Regions from separate parts of the Streptomyces sp. NBC_01268 genome, predicted to be linked through region 1. Evidence: riboswitches for the same ligand, from Rfam matches in the RefSeq annotation. Region 1 holds a riboswitch; each other region holds the start of a gene.
The links. Region 1 has a riboswitch for cyclic di-AMP ahead of OG309_RS19410 (M23 family metallopeptidase). Riboswitches for the same ligand answer to the same signal wherever they lie in the genome.
Positions count from the first base shown of each region.

Region 2: linked by a shared signal. The riboswitch ahead of OG309_RS31420 (M23 family metallopeptidase) and the one ahead of OG309_RS19410 (M23 family metallopeptidase) in region 1 are both predicted to bind cyclic di-AMP.
Region 3: linked by a shared signal. The riboswitch ahead of OG309_RS14705 (transglycosylase family protein) and the one ahead of OG309_RS19410 (M23 family metallopeptidase) in region 1 are both predicted to bind cyclic di-AMP.
Region 4: linked by a shared signal. The riboswitch ahead of OG309_RS02465 (LysM peptidoglycan-binding domain-containing protein) and the one ahead of OG309_RS19410 (M23 family metallopeptidase) in region 1 are both predicted to bind cyclic di-AMP.

Region 1 is NZ_CP108454.1:4,340,961-4,348,271, reverse strand. Features, by position in the region: gene trmB (tRNA (guanosine(46)-N7)-methyltransferase TrmB) at 1-699, shown strand, start outside; gene OG309_RS19420 (PrsW family intramembrane metalloprotease) at 786-2,168, shown strand; gene OG309_RS19415 (aldo/keto reductase) at 2,227-3,174, opposite strand; gene OG309_RS19410 (M23 family metallopeptidase) at 3,239-4,318, opposite strand; cyclic di-AMP (ydaO/yuaA leader) riboswitch at 4,331-4,476, opposite strand; gene OG309_RS19405 (PP2C family protein-serine/threonine phosphatase) at 4,678-5,952, opposite strand; gene OG309_RS19400 (MFS transporter) at 6,059-7,311, opposite strand, start outside.
Region 2 is NZ_CP108454.1:6,966,041-6,973,351, reverse strand. Features, by position in the region: gene OG309_RS31430 (STM4011 family radical SAM protein) at 1-550, shown strand, start outside; gene OG309_RS31425 (SGNH/GDSL hydrolase family protein) at 537-1,331, opposite strand; gene OG309_RS31420 (M23 family metallopeptidase) at 1,503-2,501, opposite strand; cyclic di-AMP (ydaO/yuaA leader) riboswitch at 2,506-2,660, opposite strand; gene OG309_RS31415 (tyrosine-protein phosphatase) at 3,034-3,831, shown strand; gene OG309_RS31410 (DUF6126 family protein) at 3,844-3,996, opposite strand; gene OG309_RS31405 (helix-turn-helix domain-containing protein) at 4,031-4,669, opposite strand; gene OG309_RS31400 (aspartate aminotransferase family protein) at 4,756-6,141, opposite strand; gene hpnH (adenosyl-hopene transferase HpnH) at 6,149-7,171, opposite strand; gene OG309_RS31390 (phosphorylase family protein) at 7,179-7,311, opposite strand, start outside.
Region 3 is NZ_CP108454.1:3,333,141-3,340,451, forward strand. Features, by position in the region: gene OG309_RS14690 (DUF501 domain-containing protein) at 1-14, opposite strand, end outside; gene OG309_RS14695 (FtsB family cell division protein) at 33-503, opposite strand; gene eno (phosphopyruvate hydratase) at 601-1,887, opposite strand; gene OG309_RS14705 (transglycosylase family protein) at 2,148-2,891, opposite strand; cyclic di-AMP (ydaO/yuaA leader) riboswitch at 2,895-3,069, opposite strand; gene OG309_RS14710 (transglycosylase family protein) at 3,325-4,350, opposite strand; gene OG309_RS14715 (cytochrome P450 family protein) at 4,475-5,752, opposite strand; gene OG309_RS14720 (LamG-like jellyroll fold domain-containing protein) at 5,844-7,311, opposite strand, start outside.
Region 4 is NZ_CP108454.1:569,789-577,099, forward strand. Features, by position in the region: gene OG309_RS02450 (MFS transporter) at 1-196, shown strand, start outside; gene OG309_RS02455 (GntR family transcriptional regulator) at 281-964, shown strand; gene OG309_RS02460 (amidohydrolase) at 1,135-2,478, shown strand; gene OG309_RS02465 (LysM peptidoglycan-binding domain-containing protein) at 2,663-3,520, opposite strand; cyclic di-AMP (ydaO/yuaA leader) riboswitch at 3,525-3,679, opposite strand; gene OG309_RS02470 (pyridoxamine 5'-phosphate oxidase family protein) at 3,951-4,754, opposite strand; gene OG309_RS02475 (globin domain-containing protein) at 4,751-5,986, opposite strand; gene OG309_RS02480 (SpoIIE family protein phosphatase) at 6,387-7,311, shown strand, end outside.

The sequences.
Region 1 (7,311 bases):
CCCCTGCCCGACCCGGCCGGCTCGCACTACGAGCGGCGGATCCGCAGCTTCCAGCCGCGCCGCAGCCGCGTCACCGCGGGCCAGGCCGAGGCCATGCTGAAGCGGTGGCCCGACTGGGGCCTCGACATCGACGGCCAGAGCCGGCTCGACCTGACCGACATGTTCGGCGGGCTGCCGGTCGTCCTGGAGATCGGCTTCGGCATGGGCGAGGCCACCGCGCAGATGGCCGCCGCCGACCCCGGCACCGGCATCCTCGCGGTCGACGTCCACACCCCCGGCCAGGGCAACCTGCTCGGGCTCGCCGACCGCAACGGCCTGGAGAACGTCCGGGTCGCCAACGGCGACGCGATCATCCTGCTGCGCGAGATGCTCACGCCCGAGTCCCTCGACGGCTGCCGGGTCTACTTCCCGGACCCCTGGCCCAAGAAGCGGCACCACAAGCGGCGCCTGATCCAGCCCGACTTCCTCACGCTGCTCGCGCCCCGCCTCAAGCCCGGCGGCGTGCTGCACTGCGCCACGGACTGGGAGCCGTACGCGGAGCAGATGCTGGACGTGCTCAGCGCGCACCCCGACTTCGAGAACACCCAGGCCGACGGCGGCTACGCGCCCCGGCCCGGGTACCGGCCGCTGACCCGGTTCGAGGGGCAGGGCCTCGACAAGGGACACGTCGTCCACGACCTGCTGTTCCGCAGGCGCTGAGCTCGCACCGCACCGGCGAGGGCGGGTTTTCCACAGGCTGCGGGAACTCCCTCGCCGGTGTCGGTGACGCTCGTTAGGGTCGTTCCGTGTCGTCGAACCCGATCGTCGGATCTGCCACCGAGCCCGCCCCCGCCCCGGCCCCCGCCAAGGCGGTCATCCCCGCGCCCGCACCCGTGCCCGCCCTGGAGACCGACCAGCCGGACTTCGCGGCGGTCCCGGAGCGTTCCAAGTGGCGGTACAAGCCGCGCCGCGCCTTCTGGCGCAGCAAGCTGCTGCGGGCCATCACCCTGATCACCCTGCTCGCGCTGTGCGCCCTGGCGATCCTCGCGCTGGTCCGGGAGGAGACCGGCACCGAGGGCTTCCTCGTCGGTCTCGGCCTCGCGGTCCTGCCCGTGCCGCTGCTGATGGCCGCGTTCCGCTGGCTCGACCGGGTCGAGCCCGCCCCCTGGAAGAACCTGCTGTTCGCCCTCGCCTGGGGCGCGTTCGCCTCCACGCTGGTGGCGATCCTGGCCAACTCCTTCGCGGTGGAGTGGATCAGCAGCGCCACCGCCGACCCCGGCTCCGCCGACACCCTCGGCGCGACCGCGGTCGCCCCGGTCGTGGAGGAGACCGCCAAGGGCGCGGCGGTGCTGCTGCTCTTCCTCTTCCGCCGCAGGGACTTCACGGGCCCGGTCGACGGCCTCGTCTACGCCGGGTTCACGGCCACCGGCTTCGCCTTCACCGAGAACATCCTCTATCTGGGCAACGCCTTCGGCGAGGACCAGGAGATCGGCTCCACCGGTCTCGGCTCCATGACCTTCGGGACCTTCCTGGTCCGGATCATCATGTCGCCGTTCGCCCACCCGCTGTTCACCTCGCTCACCGGCCTCGGCTTCGGCTTCGCCGCCGCCCTGGCGCCCGGCGCCCGGTTCCGCCGCACCCGGCTGGTGCTGTTCCCGCTCGCCGGCCTCGTGCTCGGCATGGGCATGCACGCCCTGTGGAACGGTTCGGCGTCCTTCCACCCGCTGGCGTTCCTCGCGGTGTACGGGATGTTCATGGTCCCGGTCTTCGCCCTGCTGACCTGGCTCGCGATATGGAGCCGGCAGAAGGAGCTGCGCACGATATCCGGCGAGCTCCCGGCCTACGCGACGGCCGGGTGGCTCGCGCACGACGAACCGCTCGCGCTCTCCTCGATGCGGGCCCGCGCGCTGGCCCGCGGCTTCGCCGCCCGTACGTACGGGAAGCCGGCCGCGCAGGCCGTCGGCGAGTACGAGGCCTTCGCCACCACCCTGGCCTTCCTGCGCCACCGGGCCGGACGCGGCCAGGCGGCCCCGGACTTCGCGGCCCGCGAGCAGGAGCTGCTGCACCACCTGTGGCAGCGCAGGCAGGTGGCCTCGCCCGCGCTCACCCACGCCGCGCGGGCCACGGGCCGGGTCTGGGCGCCGCCGCAGTACCTGGACTACGGCGGCTACAACCCGTACCGCAGCTAGTACGGCAGCCGGCGGGGCGGACGGACCGGACGCGGTGCCCGGCGGGCGGGAGCGCGGATCAGACCGCCGAGGCCTCGTCCAGCGCCGCCAGCTCGGTCGCCGTCAGCTCCAGTTCGGCGACCGCGACGAGGGCGGGCAGCTGCTCGACCGTGCGGGCCGAGGCGATCGGGGCGACGACGGTGGGGCGGGAGGCGAGCCAGGCCAGGGCGACGGTGGCGGGCTCGGCGTCGTGGGCCTCGGCGACCGCGTCGAGCGCGGCGAGCACCTTCTGGCCCCGCTCGGTCTCCAGGTGCTTGGCCGCCCCTTCGGCGCGGACGCTGGCGACGGTGGTGCCCGGGCGGTACTTGCCGGTGAGGAAGCCCGAGGCGAGCCCGAAGTACGGCACGGCGGCGAGGCCGGCCTGCTCGGCGGTCTCCAGGAGGGCGCCCTCGTAGGTCTCGCGGGAGACCAGGTTGTAGTGCGGCTGGAGGGCGACGTAGCGGGCGAGCCCCTCGGCCTCGGCGAAGTCGAGGGAGGCGCGCAGCCGCTCCGGGGAGATGTTGGAGGCGGCGACGGCACGGACCTTGCCGTCCTTCACCAGCTGGTCGAGCGCGGTGACGATCTCCTCGACGGGCACGGACTCGTCGTCGAAGTGCGTGTAGTAGAGGTCGATGTAGTCGGTGCCGAGGCGGCGCAGCGACTCCTCGGCGGCGCCCTTGATGGTGGTCGCGCTCAGGCCCTTGTAGCGGGGGTGGGCGCCGACCTTGGTCGCCACGAGGACGTCGGCGCGCTTGCCGCGGGAGGCGAGCCAGCGGCCGATGACGGTCTCGGACTCGCCGCCCTCGTGGCCCTCGGCCCACGCGGAGTAGAGGTCGGCGGTGTCGACGAAGTTGCCGCCCGCGGCGGTGTACGCGTCGAGGACGGCGAAGGACTGCGCCTCGTCGGCGCTCCAGCCGAAGACGTTGCCGCCGAGGGCGAGCGGGAAGACGTGCAGGTCGGAGGAGCCCAGCTTGCGGAGAGAAGTCATGAGGTGGTCAACCCCCCGCGTGGCCGGGCCTATTCCGCTTCCGCGGGTGACGTCCGGCCGGACGTCAGAGGCTGAGGCCCTTCGAGCGCAGCCAGCCCGCCGGGTCGATGCCGCCGCCGGACGGGGTGTGGACCTCCAGGTGGAGGTGGGGGCCGGTGACGTTGCCGGTGGCGCCGACCCGGCCGATGGTGTCGGCGGTGCCGACGGACTGGCCCGCGCCGACCGTCATCGAGGACAGGTGGCAGTACCAGACCTCGGTGCCGTCCTCGAGCTCCAGGACGATCCGGTAGCCGTACGCGCCGGACCAGCCGGCCGACTTCACGGTGCCGCTGTGGACGGCCTTGACCGGGGTGCCGGTGGGCGCGGCGAAGTCCAGGCCGGTGTGGTAGCCGGAGGACCACATCGAGCCGGCCTCGCCGTAGGTGGAGGTCAGCGTGTACGAGGAGGTGGGCAGCGAGTAGCTGGCGGCCAGCTTGGCCAGGCGCTCGGCCTCGGCCTTCGCCGCGGCTTCCGCCTCGGCCTTCTTCTTCGCCTCGGCCGCCGCCTTCTCCGCCGCCTCTGCCTTGGCCGCGGCCTCCGTCGCCGCCTTCTCGGCGGCGGCCTTCTGCGCCGCCTCCTTCTCGGCGGTGTCGGCGGCGGCCTGCTGCTGCTCGGCCTGCTGGAGGATGCGGGCGCGCAGCGCCTCGCCGGCGTCGGCGGTCTGCTGCTTGGTCCCCGCGGGCGCGGCGGCGGAGGTGCTGTCCGCGGGCGCGGTGTAGGTGAGGGCGGTGAGCGGCTGCGCGTTGTTCGTGACCTGGGCGCTGTCGCCGGAGCTCTTGTCCTTGCCGCCGATCAGGTCGCCGATGCCGGGGAGTTCGGAGGCGTCGGGCAGGTCGAGGTCCGGCAGGGCGATGGCGACCGGGGGCTTCTCCTGCGCGGTGGCCAGGCCGCCCGCGCCGACGGCGGCGATGACGCCGACACCGAGGACGGTGGAGGAGCGGGCGAAGTTGGAGCGCTGCTTGACGACCCGGTGCCGGCCGCCGGAGCGGTTCTGGGCCCGCAGCGAGTCCTCGGTGGGGTTCCATTCCTCCCCGCCCGTGCCCGCGGCACCGTGAGTGCCGAATGAGTCGAAGGGGGCTTCGGGAGCAGGGGTGTTGGACGCCACGGAGGCGCTCTCCTTTCCTTCCTTCTCGCCTACCGGGTTAGCTGACGGGTTCGGAGCAGGAAGGTCTCCTACGGGTGTGCCGCACGGGTGCGACGTGGCCCGATTCACCCCAAGTGGTGGTTCCCCGGTTCCCTTGCGGGATTCGGCGCGCGCGCACGGTGCCGTCTCTTGCGACGGCTGTGACGACCGCGCTGCGTTATCGAACGTTAATAGACACGGCCTCCCGATTCCAAGCCGTCCCCCTTGATCATTAGCTGGATTGAGAGGGAATGGCCCGAGTTGACCCCTGGTCAGGCAGGATCCGCGTCACATCGGGAATCTGACGTTGTATCAATTGTTATCGGAGCGACACCCCTCGACTACGTCCCGTCACCACCCTCGGGAGGCGCCCCTGAAGGCCCCCCGGGAAGCCCCCCGGGAGACGTCTCCGCGGCCCCCTCCGGCGGCACCACCGGCATCGTCCGTCGCCGCTCCGGCTGTCCCGCCGCCGGGCGGCTCACCGCGAGCAGCGCCATGTCGTCGTTCGAGCCCCCGCCGGTGTGCCGCCGCACATCCGCCACCAGCGCGTCCAGCAGCTCCTCCGGGCCGGGGAAGAGCCGCCCCGCGAGCCGCTCCGCCGGATCGTAGAAGACCCCGCGCCCGTCCCGTGCCTCCGAGAGACCGTCCGTGTAGAGCAGCAGCGTCGCGCCCGCCGGGTACGGCGTCTCGTCGGCCCGGTCGGGCCACACCGCCAACTCCCCCATCCCCAGCGGCAGCGCGGCCTCGGTCGGCTGCAGCCGGTCGAGCCCGCCGTCCCCGTACAGCAGCAGCGGCTCCGGATGCCCCCGGTTCACGACCCGCACGACACCGCCGCCACCGTCCGCGCGCGGGATCTCCGCGAGGACCGCCGTCGTGAACCCCTCGAAGGCGTCGAGCCCGTCCCGCCGCGTGCCCTCCCGGTCCAGCGCCCGCTCCAGCCGCTGCGCCACGCCCTCCAGCGTCGGCTCCAGTTCGGCCGCCTCCCGGAAGGCGCCGATGACCACGGCGACGGCCTCCACCGCGTCCAGCCCCTTGCCCCGCACGTCGCCGACGACCAGCCGCACCCCGTAGGGGGTGTCCTGGACGGCGAACAGGTCGCCGCCGATGAACGCGTCGGCCTGCGCCGCCTCGTACCGGGCCGCGATCTGCAGCCCGCCGATCCGCTCGGCGGGCGTCGGCAGCACCGCCTTCTGCGCCGTCGCCGCGATCACCCGCGCCGACGCGAGCCGCTCGCCGCTGCGCCGCACCACCCGGTTGATCAGCATGGCGAGCGCCGCGACGGTGAGGACGGTCAGCGTCTCGGTGAGCGAGGAGACACGACTGACCGTGCCGTTGTACACGTGCAGGCCGATGCTCGCGAGCACGGCGGCGACGCCCGTCAGGAACGTCGTCAACGTGGAGAAGAAGGGGGCGGCGATCAGCGGCGCCGCCGAGAACAGCGGCGCCGCGGTGTACTCGGGCGGAGTCGCCAGGTCGAAGCAGACACCGCCCACGATGATCAGCGGGGGAAGGGCGCGGATGAAGCGACGGGCGACGGGAAACGGCCCCCGTCCCCCGTCACCGCCCGCACCACCGGCCCCGCCGGGAGGCCCGTGCCGCACCGCTGCTCGCGCCACCTCTGCTCTCCCGCCTGGACCTGGGCCCGCCCGGCCCCGGGCCCGCCTGGAGCACCGGGCCCGGCCCGAGGGCGACGGGAGGACCCGCGCCCTCCCCAGGGTGAGGTCAGCCGGTGCCCGTCGGCGACTCCCGCGCGGCCGACTGGCGTACGGCCGGCCGGACGGCGAGCCGCCCGCCCCGGGACAGCGCCGCCATCGCCGCCGCGCAGCCCAGACCGACCGCGCACAGCGTCAGCCAGGGCACCGACGACCAGCCGGTGAGGTCGAGCAGGGCTCCCGTGCCCAGGTTCCCCAGGGTGATGCCGATCCCGCAGACGGTGTTGTAGAGCCCGTAGTGGGTGGCGACCCAGCGGCCCTCGGCGAGGGCGACCACGGTGTCCATCTCGTACGGGTAGAGCACCGCGTTCGCCGCCGCCAGGAGCGCCGCGCACAGCAGCAGCCCCGGCAGCGAACGGCCGCCGCCCAGCAGCGCCGGCGGCAGGAACGCCACGCCCATCAGCCCGAGCCCGAGCACCAGACACCGCTCCCGGCTGAGCCGCCGCTTGCACCAGGCGGTGATCCGCAGCTGCCCGACGAGCGCCACCACCGCCGACACCACGAACAGCGCCGTCGTCACCGCCGTGCTGTCCGCGGCGAGCGGCAGCGCCAGATAGACCTGGAACGACAGCACGTACGAACCGGTCATCGCCAGCGAGAACAGCCAGAACACCCGGTTGGCGAGCACCGTCCCGAACTGCCCCCGCTCCCGCCCGTCCCCCGCGGGCAGCTCCTTCCGCACGGGCAGGTGCCGCAGCTGTACGAGGGTGAGCCCGGCGAACAGCACCGCGGCCACCACGCACGTCAGCCGGAACGACACCCCGGTCAGCGCCACCCCGACGAGCGGCCCGAGCAGGATGCCCGCCTGGTAGTAGGTGTTGAACAGCGCGAAGGCCTCCACGCGCCGCTCCCCCGCCTCCACCGCCAGATAGGCCCGCACCGCGGGGTTGAACAGCGCCCCCGCCAGGCCGGTCGCCAGCGAGGCGGCGATCAGCATCGGCAGCGACTGCGCGAAGGCGAGCGCCCCGAAGCCGGCCGTCCGCAGCGCGCACCCGGCGACGATCAGCGGCTTGAAGCCGAGCCGGTCGGCGAGCGCGCCGCCGACGAGGAACATGCCCTGCTGGGACAGGTTCCGCGCGCCGAGCACGAGCCCGACCGCCCAGGCCGCCATCCCGAGGCCGTCGGCCAGGTGGGCGGCCAGGTACGGCATCAGCATGTAGAAGCCGAGGTTGATGGTGAGCTGGTTCAGGAAGAGCAGCCGCACGGCCGGGTCGAAGGTGCGGCTCTGCTTCCAGATCCCGCCCGGGGGCGGCGCGGTCGTCG
Region 2 (7,311 bases), 2.6 Mb from region 1:
CAGCGTGGCCCTGTGGTGCACGTACCACCCGGGCCAGACCCCGTACGAGCGGTTCCTCGGCAAGTGCCACGCGCTCGCGGGGCGAGGCATCCGCTTCAGCGTGGGGATCGTCGGCCTGCCGGAGCACCTGGCCGCCGCCCGGCGGCTGCGCGCCGAGCTGCCGGCCGGCGTCTACCTGTGGGTGAACGCGGCCGAGGGCCGCACGTACACCGACGTGGAGGCCGAGGAGTGGACGCTCCTCGACCCCCTCTTCCCGTACAGCCGGCATCCGCACCGCTCGGCCGGGCTGCCGTGCCGCACCGGCGAGTCGGTCGTCTCGGTGGACGGCGACGGGACGGTGCGGCGCTGCCACTTCGTCAGGGCCGAGCTGGGCAACCTCTACGACGGGTCGTACCGGACCGCACTGCGCCCGCGGCCCTGTCCGCTCGCCGTCTGCGACTGCCACATCGGCTACGTCCACCTGGAGACGCTGCCGCTGTACGACGTGTTCGCCGGCGGCGTCCTGGAACGGATACCGGCCGGACTCCCCGCGTCCCCTAGAGGGGCATGAGGTCGGGGCGCTTGGCCTCGACGTGGTCCCCGGAGCTCTCGCCGCGCAGACGGCGTCCGATCCACGGGACCAGGTACTCCTTCGCCCAGTGGATGTCGTCCTTGCGGACCTCGAGGGTGCCGCGCGGAGCCTGCGGCGGCCACGGCTGGTCCGGGTCGGCCGGCACCGGCAGACCGAGGACCTGGGCGGCGCGCAGCGCGACCCGGGTGTGTCCCTCGGCCGACAGGTGGAGCCGGTCGTCGTCCCAGGCCCGCCGGTCCTGGACCGACTTCAGCGACCACAGGTCGAGCACCGGGCAGTCGTAGCGGTCGGCGATGCTCCGGACGTGGGCGGTGTAGGTGGCGATCTTCCCGCGCAGGTGCTTCAGGACGGGCACGTCGCGCGTGTCGAAGCCGGTCGTCACCATGACGGTGCCCACGGCGGAGGTCAGGTCGGCGACCGCGCGCTCGAAGCGCTCGGCCACGTCGTCGGGGTCGGTCCCGGGGCGGATGATGTCGTTGCCGCCGGCGCAGAAGGTCACCAGGTCGGGGGCGAGTTCCTTCGCCCGGGGGACCTGCTCCGCGACGATCTGGTCCAGAAGGCGCCCCCGCACCGCCAGGTTGGCGTAGCGGAAGGCGTCGTTCTCCGGCAGCTGGTCGGCGAGCAGGACCGCGAACCGGTCCGCCCATCCGACGTACGTCCCGTCGGGGCCGGGGTCGCCGACGCCCTCCGTGAAGCTGTCACCGATCGCCGCGTACGACCCGAATGCGTTCTTGTCTCTTGTTCTCGAATCGTCTGCCACGGGAACACATCTTTCCCTTACGGATGTGACCTACGCGACCGTAAGGAGGGGTTGACGGCGGGTGACATATGCCACCGATAAAGATTCCACCAAGCCGGAATACGCCGGAGGCCCGGCACGTGGGTGCCGGGCCTGCGGGGTGAACCCGTGGAGTTCGCGGGGTCAGCAGCCTCAGATGCTGACGCCGTGCTGGCGCAGGACGGCCAGCGGGTCGATGTCGGAGCCGTACTCCGGCCCGGTGCGCATCTCGAAGTGCAGGTGGGGTCCGGTGACGTTGCCGGTCGAACCGGAGAGGCCGATCTGCTGGCCGCCGCTGACCGTCTGGCCGGCGGAGACGGAGAGCGAGGAGAGGTGCCCGTACTGCGAGAAGGTGCCGTCGGCGTGCTGGATGACGACCTGGTTGCCGTACGCGCCGCCCCAGCCGGCCGAGTAGACGGTGCCCGGTCCGACCGCCCGGACGGTGGTCCCGGTGGAGGCGATGAAGTCGACGCCGGTGTGGTAGCCGGAGGACCACATCGAGCCGGAGGCCCGGTACGGGGTGGAGACGCCACCGCCGGCGATGGGAGTGACCCAGCCGGAGGAGGTGGTCTGGCCCGCCGAGGAAGAGGAAGAGGAGGAGGAAGAGGAGGAGGAAGAGGAGGACGAAGAAGAAGAGGAGGACGAGGACGCGGAGGACGACGAGGCCGTCGAGGTGGCGGCGGCCGAGGAGCGCTCGCTGTCGCGGGAGGCGCGGGTGTCGTCGCCGGTGCTCTTCGCGCTGCGCTCGGCCTTCGGCGCGTGGGCCTTGGCGGTGCCCTTGGCGCCGAGGGTGAGCTTCATGCCGGGGAGGATCAGCGAGGGGTCCTCGCCGACGACCTGGCGGTTGTCGCGGTAGAGCTTCTGCCAGCCGCCGGCCAGGTGGTGCTCGCCGGCGATCTTGGACAGGTAGTCGCCGCGGACGACGGTGTACGCCTTGGGGGCGGCGGCGGGCTTGGCGGCCGGCGCCTGGGCGGGGGCCGCGGCGGCGACGGCCTGCGGGGCCTTCGCGGTCGGGGCGGCCTGCTCGGCGGCGTGTGCGCCGGTCGCGCCGATGAGCGGCAGGGCGACGACGGCGCCACCGGTGCCTGCGGCGACGAACCCGCGGGTGATCGGGTTGACCTTGGGACGGCGGTGCTTACCCTTCGCGGGCATGGCGAATTCCTCTCCGTCGCCTGCGAGGTGAGCTGTCGGGTTCGGACTGGAGATGTCCGGCAGCGCTTGCGCGCGGCTTCACCCCGAGCCGTCCTTCTTCGAGGGATCGGCGAACTACCTGGGTCCCCCGCTCCTGCCTTGTACGGGTGGTGTGCGGATTCCGGGCGGCGGCAGGATTAGGCGGTCCGTCCGGATTGAGCGCGACGCTAGACGAGGCGGGTGGGCGTGAACAAGCCACTGATTTCCCGACAGTGACTCAGGCGCGATTTCCGGCCGGAATTACGGTCACCCTCCGTGGATGACGGTCCCTCGATTTCCCTTTCCGGAAGGGAATTTGGAAAAGACGATCAGGCACGGTCCGTCACGTCTATGACGCTGCTCACGCGCCGAATGCCATCTCCCCCGGTATCAGGGCGCGTTACCCCTAAGGGTTCAATTCGGACAGAACACCCATTACAGCCCGAGGGGGTGCGGCCGGGGCCCCTCACCTGGATGATTGCCCCAGGAACCGATCTCGAGACCAGGAGCATCCGTGACGCAGACGACGACCGAGCCCGAGCTGACCGGCGTACGCAACTTCCGCGACCTCGGCGGGCTGCCGACGGTGGACGGACGGAGCGTGCGCGCCGGACGCCTCTTCCGCAGCGGTCACCTGGCGCACGCCACGGCGGAGGACGCGACGTTTCTCGCCACCCTTGCCCTGCACACCGTCTTCGACTTCCGCAACGAGGCCGACCGGCGCATGGAGGGGGCGGACGTGGAGCTGCCCGGCGTGCGGAACGTGAACATACCGCTCAACGACCCGGCCGACGGCAAGGAGTTCTGGAAGCTGGTGCGTTCGGGCGACCTGGCGCAGCTGCGCGAGATCCTGGGCGACGGCAAGGCCGCGGCCCGGATGTCCGATTCGTACCAGAAGATGATTGTGGAGCGGACGGCCGAGCACAGCCGCGTCCTGCACGCCATGGCCGAGGAGAGCGTGCCGGCCCTGATGCACTGCGCCGCCGGCAAGGACCGCGCCGGTCTGTCCATCGCGATCACGCTGCTCGCCGTCGGCGTCGAGCGCGAGGCGATCGAGGCGGACTACGTGAAGTCGAACGAGCCGCACCGCCGGTACAAGGTGCAGCGCAGCTCCACCGCCGAGGGCGCCATGTCGCCCGAGGTGATGGAGCTGCTGAGCCCGCTCTTCGACGCGCGGGTGGAGTATCTGCGGGCCGCCTTCGCGACCATCGAGGAGACCTGGGGTTCGGTCGACGCCTACCTGGCGGAGGGGCTGCGGCTCGCCCCTCAGACCCGGGAGCGGCTGCGCGAGCGGCTGCTCGTCGAGGCGTAGCCTCCGCGCTCCCTACTGGCCGCCGCCCATCGCGAACAGCAGGTAGAGGAAGCCGGCGAAGAGGTGCCCGGCGATCAGGTAGGCGAAGAGGCGGAGCACCAGCCCCTTCGGGAACTTGCCGTTGCCACGCTCTTCGCCGGTGTCCGGTACGGAGTTCTGGGACATGTCGGTCCTTTCCACGGTCGGGGGACTCGGAGGGTCAGCGCCGGTGCGGGGTCCCGTCGCCGAGGCACAGCTCGGCGACGGGACTCTGCATCAGGGTGTGGACGAAGAGCAGCTCGGCCCCGGCGCGGGTGGCGGCGCCGATCCGGTGCGGGGTGAGCGAGTCGAAGTGCGCGCTGTCCCCGGGATCGAGGACGTGCACCGTGTCGCCGAGGGCGAGCCGCACGCGGCCCTCCAGGACGTGGATCCACTCCTCGCCGGGGTGGACCCGCACGATGTCGGCGCGGGTGGCGTAGGGCACGTGCACGCGCAGGCACTGCAGGGCGCGCCCGGCGCCGCCGGCCTGGCGGTAGATCCAGCCGTCGGCCTCGACCGGTTCGGAGCGCCCGGCCCGGACGACCGGGTCGTGCTCGGGCGGCGTCTCGCCCAGGAGCTCGGAGACCGTCGTACCGTAGATGCGGGACAGGGCCAGCAGCATCGGCAGCGAGGGCTGTCGGTTACCCGTCTCCAGGCGGGACAGGTGGGCCGGCGAGAGTCCGGCCCGCTGGGCGGCCGCCTCCAGGGTGAGCCCCCGGCGGCGGCGCAGGGCCCGCAGCTGCGGAGCGACGTCCGGCAGGACGTCGGGCGCGGCGGGGGCGGCAGGGTCCGGGGAGGATTCCCCGGGGACGTGGTCCATGCGTCCATTCCGCCAGGTTCATGCCTCTGAGGCAAGTTTCTTGCCCCAGAGGCAAAAGACCGGAGTCCCGGCCGTACCCGGCACGGTCAGCGTTGCGCGACCGCCTGCTTGACCAGCGTCTTCCCGAAGTCCCACATCAGTCCGCCGCCGCCGTGGGCGTCGTCCATCACCGCCGTGAAGGCGGTCACGAAGCGGTCCACGTCCGCCTCGTCGATGACCAGCGGCGGGATCAACTTGATCACTTCCAGATGGTCGCCCGACACCTGGGTGAGGATCCGGTGCCGCTGGAGCAGCGGCACCACGACCATCTGCGCGAAGAGACCCTTGCGGGCCGCCTGCAGCATCGTCCAGCGGCTGCGCAGCCCCAGGGAGGACGGGCGCCCGAACTCGATGCCGATCATCAGCCCGCGGCCCCGGACCTCCTTCAGCAGCTCGTAGCGCGGCACGAGCTCCCGCAGCCGGGCGGAGAGCAGGCCGCCGATCCGCCGGACGTGGGCGACGGTGCCCTCGGCCTCCATGACCGAGAGCACCGCGAGCCCGGCGGCCATGGCCTGCGCGTTCGCCCCGAAGCTGGCCGAGTGGACCAGGACCCGGTCCATCGACGAGTAGACCTTCTTGAAGATCCAGTCCTTGCCGAGCGTGGCGCCGACCGGCACGTAGCCGCCGGAGAGCGCCTTGGCGACGCAGACCAGGTCCGGCTCGACTCCCTCCTCGTGCTGGTACGCGTAGAAGTCGCCGGTCCGGCCGAGGCCGGTCTGCACCTCGTCGGCGATCAGCAGCGCCCCGTGCCGGTGCAGCAGCTCCTGGGCGGCGCGCAGGAAGCCCGGCGGGGACTCCAGGACGCCCTTGCCCTGGATCGGCTCCACGACGAACGCGGCCACGTCCCCCTTGCGCAGCTCCCGCTCCAGGGCGTCGAGGTCGCCGAGGCCGATCGCCGTGTCCGGCAGCAGCGGGCCGAAGCCGTCCCGGAAGCCGTCCTCGCCGTTGACGGAGAGCGAGCCGGTGGTCAGCCCGTGGAAGGCGTGGGAGCAGTAGAGGACCCTCGGCCGCCCCGTGGCGCAGCGGGCGAACTTGAGGGCGGTCTCCACGGCCTCGGTGCCGCTGTTGCCGAAGAAGACCCGGTCGAGGTGGGGGCTGTGGGCGAGCAGCCGCTCGGCGAGCAGTCCGGGCAGCGGCTGGCAGTCGAAGCGGGTGAGGTCGGCGAGCTGGGCGTCGAGGACGTCGTGCAGCGCCTTGCGGACGACGGGGTGGTGCCGGCCCAGGCCCATGACGCCGAAGCCGGCGAGCATGTCCAGGTAGTCCGCCCCGTCCGCGTCCCAGAAGTGGGCGCCCTCGGCCCGCTCGTACACCTTGTCGAAGCCGATGGTGTGGAGCATGCGCGGGAGCTGGTGGTTGAGGTGCCGGGCGTGCAGCTCGTACCGCTCGCCCCCGCGCTCGGCGAGCAGGGCCCGCAGGTCGAACTCGCCCGTCATGACCGGCTCACCCGTTGTTCCCGTGGACGGTCTCCCGTACCGCGCGCAGCGACTCCTTGAGCGAGCCCATGGTGGCGAGGACGGCGGTGGGCTCGTAGCCGCAGTGCGCCATGCAGTTGGCGCAGCGGGGGTCCTTGCCGCGGCCGTACGCATCCCAGTCGGTCTCTTCGATGAGCTCGCGGTACGTGGGGACGTAGCCGTCGCTCATCAGATAGCAGGGGCGCTGCCACCCGAAGAGGGAGTAGTTCGGGATCGCCCACGCGGTGCAGGGGAAATCGGCCTTGCCTTCCAGGAAATCGAGGAAGAGCGGCGAGTGGTTGAGCCGCCAACGGCGCCGGTTTCCGCCTGCGAAGGCCTTCTTGAAGAGTTCTCTGGTCTGCTCGACGCCCAGGAAGTGCTCCTGGTCGGGAGCCTTCTCGTAGGCATAGGCGGGCGAGATCATCATTTCGTCGACCTGGAGGTCGTCGTTGAGGAAGTTCAGCACCTCGATGATCGTCTGGGGGGTGTCGGTGTTGAAGAACGTCGAATTGGTGGTGACCCGGAAGCCGCGCCGCTTGGCCTCCTTGATCGCCGCCACCGCCTCGTCGAACACTCCCTCCTTGGCGACGGACTCGTCGTGCCGCTCGCGCAGTCCGTCGATGTGGACGGCGAAGGCGAAGTACGGGGAGGGGGTGAAGTCCTCCAGCTTCTTGCGCAGCAGCATCGCGTTGGTGCAGAGGAAGACGTACTTGCGCTTGGCCACCAACTGGCGGACGATCTCGTCGATCTGAGGGTGCATCAGCGGCTCGCCGCCGGCGATGGAGACCATCGGCGCCCCGGACTCCAGGACGGCTCCGACCGCCTGGGCGACCGGCATGCGCTGCTTGAGCACGCCCGCCGGATGCTGGATCTTGCCGCAGCCCTCGCACTTGAGGTTGCAGGCGAACAGCGGCTCCAGCTCGACGATCAGCGGGAACTTCTCCCGCTTGCGGAGCTTCTGTTCGAAGAGGTAGGTCCCGACCCGGATGGACTGACGGAGCGGCATGGCCATAACTCGCTCACCTCCTGGGGAGCAGCAAAGAACGGTGCCATTCGAAGAAAGCGGGAAGGACGGCACGAAGAACGCGGAAAGCCGATATTCCACCGCGCACCGTGCCGATCCGGACCAGTTCATGTTCTGGAGCGTCCACG
Region 3 (7,311 bases), 1.0 Mb from region 1:
GGAGGCGTTTCCATGGTGGATCCTGGGGTTGGTCAGTGGCGGTCGGCGTTGTCCACGCCGTCCCACAGGTTGTCGTACCAGGGGCGGTCCGTCGCACCCTGGTCGGTGCGGGGCCGGTGCTCCGCGTCCGGGTCGTTCACGGTGAAGCCGGTCTCACCGGGCATCAGGTAGTGCAGGTGCTCGCGGGCGAGCCGGCGCACGTAGGCGGGATCCTGGAGGCGGGCCTTCTCGTCCCGCAGTTCCTCGACCCGCTGCGCCGCCTCGGCGGACTTGCGCTGCTGGTCGGCGATCTCGCCCTGCTGGGAGACGTACTGCCGCATCGGGTAGGCGAGCGCCACCACCAGCGAGCACACGACCAGCGCGAGGAAGGCCGCGCGGCCGGTGAGGCGGGAGCGGCGGGCCTGCCGGCGGGTCTGGGAGCGGTAGACACGGGCGGCGGTCTGCTCGCCGAGCAGCCTGATCCGGGTCGCGGTCGAGAACCGGTCCCGGTCCTTCACGGCCATGTCGTACGCCTCCCCTGTCGCTGCCGGCCCTCTTCACACGCACGTCCCCGCACACGGTACGGGACCGAGTGCGGGGACGTACGGATCAGAGCAGGTGTCAGCCCTTGAAGCGCGGGAAGGCGCTGCGGCCGGCGTACACCGCGGCGTCGTCGAGGATCTCCTCGATGCGCAGCAGCTGGTTGTACTTGGCGACGCGCTCGGAGCGGGCCGGGGCGCCGGTCTTGATCTGGCCGCAGTTGGTGGCGACGGCCAGGTCGGCGATGGTGACGTCCTCGGTCTCGCCGGAGCGGTGCGACATCATGCACTTGAAGCCGCTGCGCTGGGCCAGCTCGACGGCGTCGAGGGTCTCGGTCAGCGAGCCGATCTGGTTGACCTTGACCAGGAGGGCGTTCGCGGAGCCCTCCTCGATGCCGCGGGCGAGGCGCTCGGGGTTGGTGACGAACAGGTCGTCGCCGACCAGCTGCACCTTGCTGCCCAGCTTGTCGGTGATGACCTTCCAGCCGGCCCAGTCGTCCTCGAACAGCGGGTCCTCGATGGAGACCAGCGGGTACGCGGAGACGAGCTCCTCGTAGTACTCGGTCATCTCGGCGGCCGAGCGGGACTTGCCCTCGAACTCGTACGTGCCGTCCTTGTAGAACTCGGAGGCGGCGCAGTCGAGCGCGAGCGCGATGTCCTTGCCCGGGACGTAGCCGGCCTGCTTGATGGCCTCGAGGATGAGGTCGAGCGCGGCGCGGTTGGAGTCCAGGTTCGGGGCGAAGCCGCCCTCGTCGCCGAGGCCGGTGGACAGGCCCTTCTCCTTCAGCACCTTCTTGAGGGTGTGGTAGACCTCGGTGCCCCAGCGCAGGGCCTCGGAGAAGGACTCCGCGCCGATCGGCGCGATCATGAACTCCTGGATGTCCACGTTGGAGTCGGCGTGCGAGCCGCCGTTCAGGATGTTCATCATCGGAACGGGCAGCAGGTGCGCGTTCGGGCCGCCGAGGTAGCGGAAGAGCGGCAGGTCCGAGGCCTCGGAGGCGGCGTGCGCGACGGCGAGGGAGACGCCGAGGATGGCGTTGGCGCCGAGCGAGGACTTGTCCGGGGTGGCGTCCAGGTCGAACATCGCCTGGTCGATCAGACGCTGCTCGGTGGCGTCGTAGCCGACGAGCTCCGGGCCGATCTGCTCGATGACCGCGAGGACGGCCTTCTCGACACCCTTGCCCTGGTAACGGTTGGGGTCACCGTCGCGGAGCTCAAGGGCCTCGAACGCACCGGTGGAGGCACCGGACGGCACGGCAGCACGACCGGTGCTGCCGTCGTCGAGGCCGACCTCGACCTCGACCGTGGGGTTGCCTCGGGAGTCCAGGATTTCCCGGGCTACGACGACGTCGATGGACGGCACGAGCATCTCCTTCTGGGATGTGACGCTGGGTGTGACGCATGCGGCAAGGTCTCGTTCGCCTTGCGACATGAGCCTAACCGGCTCTGGGGCTCCAGCCGGCCGGACGCCCGCCCCCTGGGACGAAAAAGGACCCAAGGGCACGCATCTGAGGACGAAAGACCCATGACTACTGATCGGTAGGGGTCTGAACGGGGAAACCCCGGTCCGGAGCGCACGGGGGAAGGGCGCTCCGGACCGGGGTGGTCACCGCGGGTGGGTCGTCAGGCTCACTTGAGGTGGAGCTGCTGGCCCGGGTAGATCAGGTCGGCGTTCTCGACGACGTCCTTGTTCAGCTCGAACAGCTTGGCCCAGCCGCCCTTGACGCCGTGCGCCTGGGCGATCTTGCTGAGGGTGTCGCCGGCGACGACCTTGTACTCGCCGTCGCCCTTCTTCACCTTCTTGCCGGTCGGAGTGGTGACCGTCTTCTTCGAGACGGTCTTCTTCGACGTGGTCTTCGGCGCCTGGCGCTGCTCGCTGCGGGTCGTCGGCTGCTCGGTGGAGCGCTTCGACGACGACGAGGAGGAAGAGGAGGACGAGGAGGAGCTGGAGCTCGACGAGCTGGAGGAGCTCGACGAGGCGGAGCCGCCGTCGTAGGAGGCGCTGGAGAGACCCACGCCACAGCTCGGCCACGCACCCTTGCCCTGGCCGGCCAGGACCTTCTCGGCGATGGCGATCTGCTGCGACTTCGACGCCTGGTTGGCGGTCGCGGCGTAGGCGGTGCCGCCGTACGCGGCCCAGGTGGAGGCCGAGAACTGAAGGCCGCCGTAGTAGCCGTTGCCGGTGTTGATGGACCAGTTGCCGCCGGACTCGCACGCGGCGACGGCGTCCCACTCGGAGGCGGTGGCGGCCGAGGCGGTGCCCGCGGCCATCAGCGGGGCGGCGACGGCGACACCGGTGACGCCGACGAGCGTGGCGACGCGGGTGGCCTTGGAGGGACGACGGTGTTTGCCCTTGTTACCGGAAAACAGCATGGGAATTCTCCTCACCGACGCCTACGAGGTGAGCTGTCGGGTTCGGACCTGATGAGTTGTCCGGCCGCGTGTCCTTGCACGCGGCTTCACCCCAAGCCGATCGTCGGCCGTCTGTCTCAACGGCCGGGGCCGGCACTTACCTTGGGTCCCCCGCTCCTGCCTTCGGCGCTTGCGCGACGACTTCCCGTCGGTCGGCGGCAGGATTCGGCGTACCGGTCGACGGGGCCCGCGGTGGCGAGCGGTCACGACCGTAGACATAGACCCGGTGGAAGTTCAAAGACCATCAACCCGGAAATATCGCCCCTACTTGCTCCCCCGAGTGGGGTGTTTGCGCAGGTGAGGGGCGACGCGAGCAAACTTTGCGGACGTGACACGCCAGTTCGGCAAGAGAGACCCATGTCTCACTTACTCATAACGGACATTCAGCAGCGAACTACTCCGCCGCGACGGTGGATTCGGCCTTCAACTCAAGGCTCTGACCAGGGATGATGAGGTCCGGGTCCGCACCGACCGTGTTCTTGTTGGCGTCATAGAGGGCGGCCCAGCCGCCGGGCAGCGCGTTCTCCTGCGCAATGTCCGACAGGCTGTCACCCGGCTTGACGGTGTATTCGTCAGCCTTGCCCGAGTTGTCCGACTTCTCCCCGGTGACCGCGCTCTCCGTCGACTCCGCGCCGTCGGCGCCCTCGCCCGTCGACCCGTCAGTCGGGGCCGCATGACGCCCGGATTCGGGCGCGGTGTCCGAGTTGCCCGAATCCTCCGGCGCAGCGTCACCGCGGTGCTTGCCCGTGCCGGGAGCAGCCGGGTCCGTCGTGCCGGGCGTGCCGGGCGTGCCGGGCGTGCCGGAGGTGTCCGGCGTGCCGGGCGTGACCGGCGTGCTCGGCGTCGCGGAGCCGTCGGGGGTGGCCGGGGTCACGGGCGGGGTCGTGGCGCCGCCCGACGGCGTGGCCGGCGTCACGGGGGTGGCCGGGGTCGTGGCGGTCGTCCCGGAGCCGGCCGGCTGACCGTCGGTCCGGTTGGACTCGGCGACCGGGCCCGTGGACGCCTTGGGCTTGACGGCGGGCCCCGGGGAGACAGCGGGCTTCTTGCCGTCGTTCTTCAGACCGGCGATCGGCGCACAGGTGGCCCACTGGGTGTCGCCCGCGGCGAGCGCCTTGTCGGCGATGGCGATCTGCTGCGCCCGGCTGGCGAGGTCGGGGCTCGGCGCGTACGCCAGGCCGCCGTGCCGCTCCCAGCTCTCCTGGGTGAACTGGAGACCGCCGTAGAGTCCGTTGCCGAAGTTGGCGCTCCACGCGCCGCCCGACTCGCATTCGGCGACCCGGTCCCAGGTCGGGGCGTCCGCCGCGGAGGCGGAGCCGGTGGCGAGCAACGGCAGGGCCATGGCCGAGCCGGTGACGCCCGCCGCGACGACGAGAGCGGGGGCCTGGCGGGGTCTGCGGTGTCGTCCGTTCCCGGAGCGCATACGGACTGCCTTTCGCGTGGCTGCTGAGATGCCGGTGAACGTAGCGGCATTCGAACGTGAGTCACAAGTCGATGCAGCGGAGATCACGCGAAGATCACATTTCTGACGTGCCGTCAGTCACGCGTCAGTCGCGGGCCCCTTTGTGGGAAGCGCTGAACTCCACCGGAAGCGTGCGCAGGCCACGCATGATCAGCCCACCGCGCCACCGCAGTTCCTCCGGATCGGCCCCAAGTCGCAGGTCCGGCAGGCGAGTCAGCAGCGTCGCCAGCGCCGTCTGTCCCTCCAGGCGCGCCAGCGGAGCCCCCAGGCAGTAGTGGATGCCGTGCCCGTACCCGAGATGCTGGTTGTCACGCCGCGCCAGATCCAGGGTGTCGGGCTCGTCGAAGCGCGCCGGGTCGCGGTCGGCGGCGGCCAGCACCACCAGGACCGGGTCGCCGGCCGGGATCTCCTGCCCGCCGATCGTCAGCGCCTGGGTGGCGAAGCGCCAGGTCGCCATCTCGACCGGCCCGTCGTACCGCAGCAGCTCCTCGACGCCCGTCTCCAGCAGCCCCGTCTCGCCCGCGGCGACCGACTCCTGGAGCCGCGCCCGCTGGTCCGGGTTGCGCAGCAGCGCGTACACGCCGTTGCCGATGAGGTTGACCGTGGTCTCGAATCCGGCGAAGAGAAGGATGAAGGCCATCGCGGCGGCCTCGTTCTCGGTGAGGTGCTCGCCGTGGTCGGAGGCCTTGATGAGCCCGGAGATCAGGTCGTCCCCCGGGGCCTCGCGCTTCTTGTGGATCAGTTCGAGCAGATAGCCGCGCATCTTCTTCACCGAGCGCGCCACCCCGCCGCGCGGCCCGCCGCCGTGCCGGATCATCATCCCGGCCCAGTCCCGGAAGTCGTCCTGGTCCTCGCTCGGCACGCCCAGCAGGTCGCAGATCGCGTAGATGGGGAGCGGGAAGGCGAACTCGTGAATGAGGTCCGCGCTCCCCTTCTCCACGAAGGCGTCGATGAGCCGGTCCGTGAGCTCCTGCACGCGCGGCGCGAACTCCGCCACCCGGCGCGGGGTGAACGCCTTCGACACGAGCCGCCGCAGCCGGGTGTGGTCCGGCGGGTCGATGTTGAGCAGGTGGGTCATCAGCTCGGCCTTGCGCTCGCCCGGAATGCCCGTCTTGCCCTTGGCGTGCGCCGGCTCGTCGTGGTGCGCCGGGTTCTTCGACAGCCGCTGGTCGGCGAGCGCCTGCCGCGCGTCCGCGTACCGGGTCACCAGCCAGGCCTCCACCCCGCTGGGCAGCTTCGCCCGGTGCACCGGCGCGTGCTCGCGCAGCCAGGCGTAGGCGGGGTACGGATCGGTGGCGAACTCCCAGGTGAAGAGCTCGGGAGCGGGGGGCGGAACGGAAGCGGCGGGGGGCTGGTCGGGCATGCTCCCGACACTAACCCCCCGCCCGGGCGGGCACGCGCCCCCGTACGGTCGCGCGGCCCGCCCGCTCGTCACCTCCGGGCGTACCCCTCTCCTACAGCCGGGCGTACACGCCCTTCGCCGTCAGCTGGTCGAAGGCCAGCCGGACCACGGTGGTGCTGTCGACCGGGAGCGGACCGCCCACGGTGGTGATCTCCGCGTCCGTCAGGTGGCGCCGGATCAGCGTGAACTCGTCCAGCGAGCCCGTCAGCCGGTCCTTGTCCGCCCCCACGCTGTCGGGGCGCGCCCCGAGCTGGAGGCCGCGCACGTCGAAGCCGTCCTCGGAGGTCACGGCACCGGAGACGGCACCGGTCGCCACGGACTGCAGGGCGGTGCCGTCGCCGACCGACAGGGTCAGCGTGCCGCCCTGCCGGCGCAGCACGACGTGCCGCCAGGTGCCGTCGCCGAAGACGGTCCCGGCCGGGGCCGCCGCCTCCAGGCCGGTGATGCCCCGGTCGGTCTGGACGTGGGCGACGACCTTGTTCTCCTGGGAGAGGGCGCGGATCCACAGCTGGCGTTCCGAGGTACCGGTCCCGTACGCCCAGACGAGCACCGGGCTGGTGTTGTCGGCCTGCCGGAAGCGCACCCAGGTCGCCAGGGTGAAGTCGCCCGAGCCGAGCGCCCGGTCCTCCCCGTAGGGGAGCTCCACGGCGCCGGTCCTCCCGTCGAGGTCGAGGCCGCGGCCGAACCGGCCGCCGGTGTCGGTGACGGTGGCGCCGGGGCGCACGACGCCGTGGCCGCAGTGCCGGGAGGCGTCGGGGGTGGCGCGGGCGGCCGGGTCGTCGGCGGGCCGGGTCACCAGGTGCTGCTCGGTGTGGCCGCCCTCCATGGTCCACCAGACGTACGGGTCGCGCGGGGCGCTCGATCCGCCGACGGCCGTGTTGTAGAGGCCGGTCTCCTCGGTCGCCGTCAGGGCCCGCTTGTAGTAGCGGAAGTCGTCGAGCTGGCCGGTGAGGACGTCGGTGCCGGTGGGCTTGGAGCCGACGCGGAAGCCCTCGGGGGCGGCGATGCCGTCCGTGAAGGAGCCGGTCAGGCCCTCGGCGGTGGTGGGGGTGCCGTTGTCGACGCGCAGGGTGACGGTGGTCGCCCCGGCCTCCGGGGTGGCCTTCTTGCGGGTCAGGGTCAGCAGGTGCCAGGCGTTGTCGCCGAACGCGACCCGGTCGGTCCTCGTGTCGATCACGTCGAGCGGGATCGAGGCGCCGGCGGTCTCCAGGCGGGCCGTCAGCCGGTCGGCGGACGGCTTGGCCCGCACCCACAGCGAGGGCTTGCCCGAGGTGGACCCGTACGCCCAGAGCAGCGCCGCGTCCTGCGGGTTCGCCGTGGAGTCGTAACGGAACCAGAGGGCGAAGGTGAACTCGCCCGTGCCGTTGTCGACGGCGGGGACGTAGGGCACCTCCACGCCCGGCAGGTTCGGGCCGACGGCGAGGGCGCCGCCTCCGATGCGGCCCTTGACGACCGCGCTCTCGGTGCTGGTGGTGCCGAGCACGGTGCCGTCGGCGCAGTGGCCGGAGACGTCGTCCTGG
Region 4 (7,311 bases), 3.8 Mb from region 1:
CCTGGAGCACCTGCCGGCGGGTGTCCCGCCGCTGCCCGCGGAGTCCGGCTTCACCCTCACCTTCTGGATCGGGGCGACGGCCTTCGCCCTCGTCGCCGTCATCGCGCGGTTCGGCCTGCGCGCCGCCCAGGGCCCCCGCGCCACGGCGGCGCCCGCGCCCGCCGCCGATCAGACGGCCGAACCCGCGGCCGTCTGATCCGTCCGGCCGGGCCCGCCCGTCGTATCCTCGGCGCGGCGGGCCCGGGTGGTCCCGGCGCGAGGACGGAAGAGGTCGGACAAGGTGGCGGACAGCAGCAGGGCCGGGGCGACGGCCAAGGAGGCCGGATCGGGCCCGCTCGGAGCGCGGGCCCGCGAGGCCGTCCTGCAGCGCATCGTCGACCGGCGGTACGAACAGGGCGCGCGGCTCGTCGAGCGGGAGGTCGCCGAGGAGCTCGGCATGTCGCGCGTACCCGTCCGCGAGGCGCTGCGTGCGCTCGTCGCCGAGGGCCTGCTCGAACTGCTCCCGCACAGCGGGGTGCGCGTACGGCGCCTGGAGCGCACCGACGTGGAGCATCTGTACGAGGTGTGGGAGCCCCTGGCGGTCCAGGCCTCGCGGCTCGCGGCCCGGGTCGCGGCGGCGGGTGACCCCGCGGGGCTGACCGCGCTGGAGGCGACGCTCCACCAGGCCGAGTCGGCGGCGGCCGAGGCCGAGGGGACGCGGGAGGTCGCCGCGCACACGGCGTTCCACGAGGGCGTCGTCGCCATGGCCGGCAATCCGCTGCTCGCGCGCATGATGGAGCAGTTGAGCTGGCAGTTGCGCCTGCTCTTCGGGCTCCGCGAGGAGCCCGCCCACATGCGGGCCCAGCACGCCGAGATGTTCCGGCACATCGCCGCGGGGGACGCGGAGGCGGCGGGGGCCAGCACGCTGCTGCACGTGCGGGACAGCCGGGCGGTCGCCCTGCGCTCCCTCTTCGGCGACGCCTGAGAGAATTTGTATACCAAAAGCGAGGCCCGACTCCAGCTCCCCCTTGGCGATGCCTTCAGGATCGGCTTCCATCTGGCGATTCCCCGCCCCTGATGCCCTTCCCTTGTTCGGTGCACCTTGATTGGTATACAAAAACGGGGAGCCGTTGGCCCCCTCCTCAAGGAGTCCCCATGCAGCCGTCCTCCCCCTCCCCCGCGCTCTCCCGTCGCACGATGCTGGCGGGCGCCGCCGCCCTGGCCGGAACGACGGCCACCGCGGGCGCCGCCGCCCCCGCGACGGCCGCCCCCGTCGAAGCAGTGGCGGCCACCGGCGCCGCTGCCGGCCGGCAGCGCGACAGGACGGTGGTCTTCCGCAACGTGCGCGTCTTCGGCGCGGCGAAGCCGACGGACCTCGTGGTCGTCGACGGGCGCGTCTCGGGCCGCCCCGCACCGCACGGGGCGAAGGTCGTCGACGGCGGGGGCCGGATCGCGCTTCCGTCGCTGGTGGACGCGCACATCCATCCCGACAAGACGACCTGGGGCGGCTCCTGGGTGTCGCGGCGCCCGGCGAGCGGCATCGCCGACTACGTCGCGCAGGACGTGGAGCTGTTCCGCAGCCAGCGCCGGCCGGTCGCCGAGCGCGCGTACGGGCTGATGTCCCACGCCGTCGCCCGCGGCACCCGGGCGATGCGCGCCCACGCCGACGTGGCCCCGGCGTACGGCCTGGCCGGAGTGCAGGGCGTCGCCGACGCGCGGGCGCGGCTTCGGCACGCGCTCGACGTCCAGATCGTCGCGTTCCCCCAGCACGGTGTGATCCGGACCCCGGGGACGGCGAAGCTGCTGGAGGACGCGGCCCGCGAGGGACTCGTGGACATGATCGGCGGCATCGACCCCATCGGCTTCGACCAGGCCCTCGAGGAGCAGCTCGACCTGGTCTTCGGCATCGCGGACCGCCACGGCGTCGGCGTGGACATCCACCTGCACGACCGCGGCGAGAAGGGGATCAAGGCCATGCGCGGCATCATCGACCGCACCCGCGCCCTCTCCCTCTCGGGCAAGGTCACCGTCAGCCACGTCTTCTGCCTGCCCGCCCTGTCCGACCGCGACCTGGGCGCGATCGCCGCCGATCTGGGCGCCCAGGACATCGCCCTCACGACCGTCGCCCCCTCCGACTCGCTGGTCCTGCCGATCGCCCGGCTGCGCGAGCACGGCGTACGGGTCGGCCTCGGATCCGACGGCGTGCGGGACTCCTGGAGCCCGTTCGGCAACGCGGACATGATGCACCGCGCCCACCTGCTCGGCTGGGTCACGGACGTCCGCCTCGACGACGAGCTGACCGACTGCTACGGCGTCGCCGCGAACGGCGGTGCGGACGTCATGGGCCTGCCGCACGCCGACCTCCGGCCCGGCGCGCCGGCCGACTTCGTCCTCGTACGGGGCGAGTGCCTGCCCCAGGTCGTGGTGGACATGCCGCGCCGGGACCTGGTCGTGCACGGCGGCGTCGTGGTGGCCCGCGACCGGGAGTTCCTCGCCTGAACGGCGGGCGAGGCGCAGGCGTCTGGCCGACCGGTGAGGCGTGACGGACGCCGGTGAGCTTCTGGGACGCGGTCCACAGGCGCTCACCGGCGACGTCGCCGCACGTCCCGAAGCCGTCGGCGGTGCGGCCGTGGGATCGAGGCCACCTCGGCGGAGACTCCGACCCGGAGGCCGCCCGGCCCCGTCAGTAGGCGCCGTTGACGTTGTCGATCGAGCCGTAGCGGGCGGCCGCGTAGTTGCAGGCGGCCGTGATGTTGGCCACCGGGTCGTAGAGGTCGAAGGCCGTGCCGGCCACGTGGTAGGCCTGGAAGGTGGGCTCGATCACCTGGAGCAGGCCCTTGGACGGCGTGCCGGCGAGGGCGTTGGAGTCCCAGTTGTTGATGGCCAGCGGGTTGCCCGAGGACTCGCGCATGACGTTGCGGTAGATGCCGTCGTAGCTGCCCGGGATGCCGTTCCTGGCCATGATGTCGAGGGACTCGCGGATCCAGCCGTCCAGGTCGTTCGAGTACGAGACGGCCGAGGCCGCCGACGAGACCGCGGCCTGGACCACGGCGGGCGACGCGGCGGACGACGGGTGCGAGACCGCCGGACGCGCGGCGGCGGCGCCGGTCGCGGCTGCCGTACGCGCCACCGCCGGACGCGCCGCGCTCCCGGCACCCTTGGCGTTCTTGGTGTCGATGGTGAGTCGCAGACCGGGGCGGATGAGGCCCGGGTCCGCGCCGACGGCGGCGCGGTTGTCGCGGTAGATCGTCTTCCAGCCGCCGCTCACGTGGTGCTTCCGGGCGATCTTCGAGAGCGAGTCGCCGGCGACCACGGAATAGCGGACGGGGCCGCTCGCCTTCGCCGTCCCGACCGCCGCCTTTTCGATTGCGACGAATGCGACGGCGTGCACCGCCTGCGGGGCCCTCGGGGTCTCGGCCGCCGCGCCGGTGGCCCCGGCGAGCGGCAGGACGAGTGCGGCGCTGCCGGTGATGCCGACGACGGCCAGTCCGCGGGCGAGCGGGGTGTTCTTGGGGCGGCGGTGCTTCCCGGGTCCACGCATGGCGAATTCCTCTCCTTCGCCTGCGAGGTGAGCTGTCGGGTTCGGGCAGGAGCTGCCCGGCCGCGCTGCGCGCGGCTGCACCCCGAGCCGCCCCGGAGACCGGGACGGCGGCGAACCTGGGTCCCCCGCTCCTGCCGTACGAGTGGGTGAGTGCGGTGCCCGGGCGGCGGCAGGATTCGGCGTTCCGTCCGGATTGCGGGTGACCGTAGGCGAAGGAGAACAGCGAGAACAAGGGCCTGATTCGCAAAAGCAAGCAGATCTTTTATGGGGCGGAAAAGGATCAATCGGCGCTCTGTGATCCATTTCCCCAACTGGTTGCCGGACGCTGACGCGTGACGCCACGACAGCGTTCCGCGAGAACGTCCGACCGTGACTCAGATCACCGGCCACCCTTTAATCGGACATGTCCGGATCCGATTGATTTGAGGGATTAGGGAATCCGGCTTTCGACACCCCTGCTGAACCAGCCGCTGAACCCCTCGGACGCGTGGCGCCGCCGCTCCGCCCGCTCCAGCACCCGCTCGGCCTCCGCCCGCCACGTCTCCGCGCCCGCGCGGGGCGGCGGGAGGAACGGTCCCCGTTCCGGCGCGTCCGCCGCGGCGCCGAAGAAGTCGCCGCCCTTGCGCCGGACGTCGTCGGTGCCCCACGCCCGGCCCTGGCCGTGCCGCGGCACCTTCTGGAGGTGCGGGATGTGCTTGGCGCAGTGGATGTACGCCTCCTCCACGGTGATCTCCACCCAGCTCAGCGCGCGCCGCCCCGGCACCGGGTCGACCGTGAGTCCGGGGTGGCCGGCGCGCATCTCGTCGTCGGCCACGACCCGGGCCGTGCCGTTCACGTGGAGCCCGACGCGGTCCCGGAGGAAGTCCACCATCAGGAGGCCGACGTGCGGGTTCTCCTCGATGTTGCCGAGGCTGGCCTGCACCCCGTTCCCCCGGTACTCGGGGTAGGCGAGCCGCACCTCGTCCAGGACGTGGAGGAAGCCGGCCGGGCCAGCCCGGAAGGTGTTGTCGCAGGCCCCGTGCCGGTCGGCGGTGGCCAGGAAGAACATCTCCTGGCGGGCCACGAACTCCCGCATCCGGGGGTTGAGCCGGTCGAGGACCTGCTCGGCGTAGAACCGGTCGGCGCGCTCGGTGGTGCCCGTGCGCCGCTGGACCAGGTGCTCGCCGTCGCTTCCCGGGCGGACGGTGCGCGGCGGGGTCGCCGACCGCGGACCGGTGTGCTCGAAGGTGCTCAATTCCTCGCCCCGACCAGTTCTTCGATGGAGTCGTGCCGTATGCGGTGGGTGGGGATGCCGATGCCCACGAGGGTGTCGACACCGCGGCGGATCATGCCGGGCGGGCCGGAGAGGTACGCCTCGTACGTGTGCCACGGGCCGAACTCGCGCACGGCTCCGGACAGGCCCCCGGACAGGGCCGAGCCGGGACCGGTGTCGACGACCGGGCGCACGGAGAGCCAGGGGTGCGACTGCTGCAACCGCAGCATGGTCTCGATGTCGTACAGGTCGTCGTTGCTGCGGGCGCCGTAGAACACGTCGACGGAGCGGCGCCTGCCGTGCTGGGCGACGTCCTCGACCAGCGCCTTGATGGGGGCGATGCCCGTACCGCCACCGAGGCACAGCAGTCCGTTGTCGGTGTGGTGGTCGACGGTCATCGAGCCGCTGGGGCCGCCGAGCCGCAGGACGTCCCCGGGCCGGGCGCGGTGCACGAGCGCGTTCGACACCCAGCCCGCGGGCACGGCCTTCACGTGGAAGGAGAGCAGGCCGTCGGAGCGGGGCGCGGAGGCGAAGGAGTAGTGCCGCCAGACCCGTGGCCACCAGGGTGTCTCCAGGGCGGTGTACTGCCCGGCGCGGAAGGGGTACGGCTGGTCGGGGCGGACCGTGACGACGGCGACGTCGGCGGTGCGCGGCTCGTGGGCGACCACCTCCGCCTGCCACCAGGCGGGGGCCCGGAGCTCGTCCTGGGCGGCCGCGTCGATCATGATCTGGGAGATGGCGGTGTACGCGCCCACCCAGGCCGCCTCGGTCCGCGGGCCCCAGCTGTGCGGGGCGTGCTGCGCGAGGGCGCCGATCAGGCACTCGCCGACGGCCGGGTAGTGCTCGGGCAGCGTGCCGTACTTCCGGTGGCCGCGGCCGAGCCCGGTCAGGTACGCGGTGAGGGTGGCGGTGTCCTCGGCGTGCGTGGCGGCCGTGAGCAGCGCCTTGAAGAGCCGGTCGCGCTGGGCGTCCATCGCCGCCGGGAAGAGGGCCCGCAGGTCGGGGTGGCGGAGGAAGAGCAGGGCGTAGAAGTACGAGGTGACCTTGTCCGCGATCGGTTCGATCTCGGCCATCGTCCGGCGCAGCAACACCGCGTCGGGCGCGTCGTCCGGCACGGCCGCCCGCCCTGCCGCGGGTGCCTGCGCCGCGGTGGGCCGCTCGCCCGGGCCCGGCCCGAACCAGCCCCCCTGCCGCCCGTCACCACCAGCTGCCATCGGTCCGCCTCGCCTCGAACGTCTTTGGTCGGTCTTCGCCCGCGGAGTCCGCGTGTGCCCCTTTTCCCCTCTCCCCCACGGAATTCCCCGAGACGAATCGACGAATGAACGGGCCCGACCATACCTGCCGTCCGCTATCCGTCCAGTGCTGCGCTCCCGTCCCGACGATCACCTTGTTCTTCCAGGTCAGAGACTTGTTACTGATCAGTCGGGCAATTCGCGAGCCATCACGGACAGCAATCCTCCGGGGGTTTCGCGACGGAACACTCACGGACCTGTCAGCACTCCTCCACATTTCCCGGCTCCCGTCTTCATCTCTTTCACGATTTTCACGACTGGCGGTCCGCTTCCGGGGCGGGATGATGGAGGGGCTGCGGGGTGGAGGAGGGACACGGTCTGGATGAGCGCGGCGGCCTTCCCTGCCGGTCCGGACCCGGCGGACGGCGATCTCGCCATGGAGCCGGGCGGTCTCCTCGACGTGCTCGGGGTGGCCGCCGTCGTCCTGGACGAGCGCGGGCGGATCGTCCTGTGGAGCCCCCAGGCGGAGGTGGTCTTCGGCTATCCGACCGCCGAGGCACTCGGCCGCCCCGCCGTCACGCTGCTGGTGGAGGAGGAGCAGAGGGAACTGGTGCGGTCGCTGTTCGCCCGTGTGATGTCGGGCGCCGGGCCCTGGGCCGGGGTCTTCCCCGTACGGCACAAGGACGGCCGCACGATCCTGGTGGAGTTCCGCAACACCCGGCTCCAGGACGAGCAGGGGCGGCCCTACGCGCTCGGGCTCGCCTCGGACCGGGCCACCGTCCAGGACGTGGAGCAGAACCTGTCCCTGTCCTCGCTCCTGGTCACCCACTCCCCGATCGGCCTGGCCGTGCTGGACCACGGCCTCCGCTTCGTCCTGGTCAACCCCGCGCTGGAACGGATCGACGGCCTCGCCGCCGAAGGCCACCAGGGGCGCACGGTCCCGGAGGCGCTGGCGTCGCCGGACGCGGAGGCGCTGGAGACGGCACTCCGCGAGGTCCTGGACACCGGGCGGTCGGTCCTCGCCCGGAGCATGCGGGGAGTGACCGGGCCCGACGGCGTGGAGCGGATGTGGTCGGTCTCGCTCTACCGGCTCCAGACGCCCGAGCGGCGGGTCATGGGGGTCGCCGTCGCGGTCAGGGACGTCACCGACCAGCACCAGGCGGCCAGGACCGCCGCCCGGGCCCGCCGCCGGCTCGCGGTGATCGCGGACGCCTCCGAGCGGGTGGGCACCACGCTCGACCTGGACCTCACCGCCCACGAGCTGGCGGACCTGGTGGTGCCGGAGTTCGCGGACATCGCCGCCGTCG